2 linked regions of the Rhodopseudomonas palustris genome follow. The protein of the gene in region 1 interacts with the protein of each later gene in a pairwise test. Links are inferred from orthologs where the notes say so. Each region holds a gene or a part of one and is shown on either strand. Other genes may lie near its edges.

Evidence for each region.
Region 2: the proteins of hfq (region 1) and rho interact in binary tests that used the Escherichia coli proteins (3 or more experiments, as listed by UniProt). The link is inferred for Rhodopseudomonas palustris from one-to-one orthologs.

Annotation. Positions count from the first base shown.
Region 1 is NZ_CP140155.1:1,215,800-1,218,466, forward strand. It holds hfq (RNA chaperone Hfq), read left to right. Parts: upstream 1-1,043; coding sequence 1,044-1,292; downstream 1,293-2,667. Other genes in the region: SR870_RS05325 (D-amino-acid transaminase), read left to right, coding at 7-864; hflX (GTPase HflX), read left to right, coding at 1,304-2,667. UniProt on the Escherichia coli protein: RNA chaperone that binds small regulatory RNA (sRNAs) and mRNAs to facilitate mRNA translational regulation in response to envelope stress, environmental stress and changes in metabolite concentrations.
Region 2 is NZ_CP140155.1:4,074,215-4,077,036, reverse strand. It holds rho (transcription termination factor Rho), read right to left. Parts: upstream 2,134-2,822; coding sequence 868-2,133; downstream 1-867. Other genes in the region: hemJ (protoporphyrinogen oxidase HemJ), read right to left, coding at 2,405-2,822; mnmE (tRNA uridine-5-carboxymethylaminomethyl(34) synthesis GTPase MnmE), read right to left, coding at 1-759. UniProt on the Escherichia coli protein: Facilitates transcription termination by a mechanism that involves Rho binding to the nascent RNA, activation of Rho's RNA-dependent ATPase activity, and release of the mRNA from the DNA template.

The DNA of each region.
Region 1 (2,667 bases):
TGCCCGATGTCGCGCATCGCCTATGTGAACGGCCGCTATCAGGACATGCGCGACGCCAGCGTGAGCATCGAGGACCGCGGCTATCAGTTCGCCGACGGCGTCTACGAGGTCTGCGAGGTCCGCGGCGGCAAGCTGGTCGACATGCCGCGGCACCTGACGCGGCTGCAGCGATCCCTCGGCGAGTTGCGGATCGCGCTGCCGATGCCGCTGTCGTCGCTGGCGGTGATCCTGCACGAGGTGGTGCGGCGCAATCGCGTGCGCTTCGGCATCGTCTATCTGCAGATCAGCCGCGGCGTGGCGCGGCGCGATCACGGCTTTCCGGTGAAAGCGGTGAAGCCGAGCGTGGTGGTGACGGCGCGCACGATCGATCCGGCCAGGGGCGAGGACAATGCGGCGCGCGGCATCAAGGTGATCACCGTGCCGGAGAATCGCTGGCCGCGGGTCGACATCAAATCGACGGCGCTGCTGCCGAACGTGCTGGCCAAGCAGGCGGCGCGCGAAGCCGGCGCCTACGAAGCCTGGTATGTCGACGGCGACGGCTTCGTCACCGAAGGCTCGTCGAGCAACGCCTGGATCGTCACCAAAGAGGGGCGAGTGGTGACGCGTCCGGACAGCTCGGGCATCCTGTCGGGCATCACCCGGGGCGTGCTGATCGAGGCACTGGAGGCGCTGCAGATCCGGTTCGAGGAGCGTCCGTTCACGCCCGCCGAAGCGGCGGATGCGGCGGAGGCCTTCGTCACTGCGGCGAGCATGATCGTGATGCCGGTGGTCGCGATCGACGGCCATGCGATCGGAAGTGGCACGCCGGGCCCGGTTGCCCGCCGCCTGCGCGAGCAGTTTCACCGATTTGCGGCCTTTTCCTGAATTTTGTGTCCCGCTCGGCACGGCGTCCGATTTAGCTGCTTGCCTAACAAGCACGCGTGCCGTCTAATCTCCCTGTCAGTCTCCGGAGGGGGATCTCAGGGAGGCTGACAACCGAGGCGAAGCTCCGCTAGAGAGACGCGCCGCGGCAAAAAAAGACAATTCCAATTGCGGGAATAAAAATGGCGGCAGACCGCGCACAAAACCTACAAGACACCTTCCTGAACCACGTTCGAAAGACGAAGACTCCTTTGACGATTTTCCTGGTGAACGGGGTCAAATTGCAAGGCATTGTCACTTGGTTCGATAATTTTTGCCTGTTGTTGCGGCGCGATGGTCATTCGCAGCTGGTCTACAAGCATGCGATTTCGACGATCATGCCGGGTGCGCCGATCCAGTTGTTCGAAGGCGGCGAGGATTCACCAGCTTGAGATGGTGCTGATTGGAACCCCGGAGCTTTGACGGGGGCGCCGACCGTCCGCGGTCGGCAGCAGACGGCCAAACCGGGCGTGTGATCGTCGTCGGGCCGTATCTGCGTGTCCGCAAGACCGATCCGGATGCCGGCGGCATCCTTGCGGTGCGCGACAGCGACGCCCGCCTCGACGAGGCGGCGGGGCTTGCGCGCGCCATCGATCTGGAAGTCGCCGAGGCGGTGCTGACGCCGATCAGTCAGATCCGCCCGGCGACCTATCTCGGCAAGGGCAAGGTCGAGGAGATCGTCGGCGTGATCGCCGCGCACGAGGCCGACCTCGTGGTGATGGATTGCGCGCTGTCGCCGATCCAGCAGCGCAATCTGGAGAAGGCCTGGAACGTCAAGGTGCTCGACCGCACCGGGTTGATCCTGGAAATCTTCGGCCGCCGCGCCAAGACCAAGGAAGGCTCGCTGCAGGTCGAACTCGCGCATCTCAACTATCAGCGCTCGCGGCTGGTGCGGTCGTGGACCCATCTCGAGCGCCAGCGCGGCGGCTTCGGCTTCATGGGCGGCCCAGGCGAAACCCAGATCGAGGCCGACCGCCGCCTGATCGGCGACCGCATCTCCCGGCTCGAAAACGAGCTGAAGAAGGTGCAGGCGACGCGTCGGCTGCATCGCGCCGGCCGCCAGCGCGTGCCGTATCGCGTCGTGGCACTCGTCGGCTACACCAATGCCGGCAAGTCGACGCTGTTCAACCGGCTGACCCGCGCCGACGTGCAGGCCGCCGACATGCTGTTCGCGACGCTGGACCCGACGCTGCGTGCCTTGACTTTGCCGCATGGCGGCAAAGCGATGCTGTCCGACACCGTCGGCTTCATTTCCAACCTCCCGACCCAACTCGTCGCGGCGTTTCGGGCGACGCTGGAGGAGGTGCTGGAAGCCGATCTGATCCTGCACGTCCGCGACATCTCGCATGAAGACGCCGAAGCGCAGGAGCGCGACGTCGGCGCTGTGCTGCGCCAGCTCGGCGTCGAGGCCGACGGCGGGCGCATTCTCGAAATCTGGAACAAGATCGACCGCTTCGAGCCCGAACAGCGCGAAGAGCTGGAGAACGTCGCGTCGCGGCGTTCGCCCGATCATCCGTGTTTCCTGGTGTCGGCGGTGAGCGGCGAGGGCGTCGACGAACTGCTGCTGGCGATCGAGCAGCGGCTGGCGGCGTGGCGATCGGTGCTCGATCTGAGCGTCGACGCGGCCGACGGCGCCGGCGTGAGCTGGCTGCATCGCAACGCCGAGGTGCTGTCCAAGGAGCTGCACGACGGCCGTTACGCCATGACGGTGCGGGTCGACGAGACCAAGCGCGACGCCGTGATCGAGCGCTTCGGCGCGGTGCTGCG
Region 2 (2,822 bases), 2.9 Mb from region 1 along the record:
CGTCGTGCCGGCATGCGGCGACACGATCGCGACCTCGCGGCGCGCCAGCCGGTTGATCAGGGTCGACTTGCCGACATTCGGCGGCCCCGCGATCGCCACCACCAGGCCATCGCGCAGCCGTTCGCTTTTGCCCTGTGCCGCAAGCACTTCTGAAATTTCATCGTGCAGCGCCGCGATCGTCCGCAGCGCCGGCGGCATCAGTTCGCCCTGCACGTCGCCTTCGTCGGCAAAATCGATCCCGGCCTCGATCAGTGCCAGCGCCTCGATGATCTGCGCCCGCCAGCGCCGCGCCCTGTCGCCGAGCAAACCGCCGAGCTGCCGCACCGCGAGCCGACGTTGTGCCTCGGTGTCGGCGTGAATCAGATCATCGAGCCCTTCGGCTTCGGTGAGATCGAGCTTGCCGTTCTCGAACGCGCGCCTTGTGAACTCGCCCGGCTCCGCCGGCCGCACGTCGTCGAACGCGGCCAATGCCTTGACCAGCGCGGCCAGCACAGCGCGGCCGCCATGGATGTGAAATTCGGCGACGTCCTCGCCGGTCGCACTCGCCGGCGCGGCGAACCACAGCACCACGCACTCGTCGATAACATCCTGATTCTGATCGCGAATCCGAACCAGCCGGGCGCTCCGCGGCGGCGGCAGCGAGCCCACCAGCGCGGACACCACATCGCCCGCTCGCGCACCCGACACCCGCACTATCGCCAGCGCCGACGGCAACGGGCCGGACGCGAGGGCGTAGATGGTCTGGTCGTTCGGATGCATCGGTCTGTCTTGCCGAGTGCCGCCTTCCGACGCAACGCTCAATCGCGCGCAGCAAAAAGGGCGCCCGTTTCAGGGCGCCCTCGCAGATTTGCTCGAAGCTTGGGTCGATCAGGTGTTCATCGACTCGAAGAATTCGGCGTTGTTCTTGGTGTTGCGCAGCTTATCGAGCAGGAAGTCGATCGCGTCCATCGTGCCCATCGGATTGAGGATCCGGCGCAGCACGTACATCTTCTTCAGCAGTTGCGGATCGGTGATCAGCTCTTCCTTGCGGGTGCCGGAGCGCGAGATGTCGATCGCCGGGAAGGTGCGCTTGTCCGAGACCTTGCGGTCGAGGATCAGTTCGCTGTTACCCGTGCCCTTGAACTCTTCGAAGATCACTTCGTCCATACGCGAGCCGGTATCGACCAGCGCGGTGGCGATGATCGTCAGCGAACCGCCCTCTTCGATGTTTCGCGCGGCGCCGAAAAAGCGTTTCGGCCGCTGCAGCGCATTGGCGTCGACGCCGCCGGTCAGCACCTTGCCGGAGGACGGCACCACCGTGTTGTAGGCGCGGCCCAGACGGGTGATCGAGTCGAGCAGGATGACGACGTCGCGGCCGTGTTCGACCAGCCGCTTGGCCTTCTCGATCACCATCTCGGCGACCTGGACGTGGCGCACCGCGGGTTCGTCGAAAGTCGAGGACACCACCTCGCCCTTCACCGAACGCTGCATGTCGGTGACTTCTTCGGGCCGCTCGTCGATCAGCAGCACGATCAGGTAGCATTCCGGATGATTGGCGGTGATCGAATGCGCGATGTTCTGCATCAGCACGGTCTTGCCGGTGCGCGGCGGCGCGACGATCAGCGCGCGCTGGCCCTTGCCGATCGGCGCCACGATGTCGATGACGCGGGCCGACAGATCCTTGCGGGTCGGATCGTCGATCTCGAGACGGAAGCGCTCATCCGGAAACAGCGGCGTCAGATTGTCGAAATTGACCTTGTGCTTGGACTTCTCGGGGTCCTCGAAGTTCAGCGTGTTGACCTTCAAGAGCGCGAAGTAGCGTTCGCCTTCCTTCGGGCTGCGGATATGGCCCTCGATGGTGTCGCCGGTGCGCAGGCCGAAGCGGCGGATCTGCGACGGCGAGACGTAGATATCATCCGGGCCCGGCAGGTAGTTCGCATCGGGCGAGCGCAGAAAGCCGAAGCCGTCGGAGAGAACCTCGACGACGCCTTCACCGATGATATCGGTCTCTTTCGCCGACAACTGCTTCAGACAGGCGAACATCAGCTCCTGCTTGCGCATCGTGCTGGCGTTCTCGACCCCCAGCTCTTCGGCGAACGAGACGAGCTCGGCCGGCGTCTTGGCCTTGAGGTCTGAAAGTTTCATTTCCCGCATTGGGGTGGTCCTGTGGAAAAAATCGAGAGAGGGGATTCGTCAGCGGAAGAGAGCGGGACTGGAAAATACGGAGAGGCCGCAGGTCTTCGGGTCGATGACGTCTTTGAGCAAGGAAGGTGCGAAGAGGCTTCAAACCCGATGCGGCGGCCGGTTCACACGAAACCAGATCGCAACCACATTCGCCTGCTTTAGGTGGGACAGCCGAACTATAGAAAATCGTCCGCTCCGACGCAAGGCGTTCGGCATCCGGACAACGCCCGATTTTGCGCCATCAGAACGGCTTGACGATCACGAAGATCACCGCCGCGATCATCAAAACAGTGGGTATTTCATTGATAACGCGATAGAATTTATGGGTTCGCGTGTTTCGGTCTGCGGCGAAATCGCGCACGTAGCGGCCCAGCATCAGGTGGATCACGGTCATCAGCACCACCGCCGCGAGCTTGGCGTGGAACCAGCCGGAGGTGAAGAAGCCCTGCTCCCAGGCGATGACCAGGCCGGCGGCCCAGGCGACCATCATGGCCGGATTCATGATCGCCTTGTAGAGCCGGCGTTCCATGATCTTGAAGGTCTCGGACTGCACCGAGCCTATCTCGGCCGAGCAGTGATAAACGAACAGCCGCGGCATGTAGAGCATTCCGGCCATCCACGAGATCACCGCGACCACGTGCAGGGTCTTCACCCAGAGA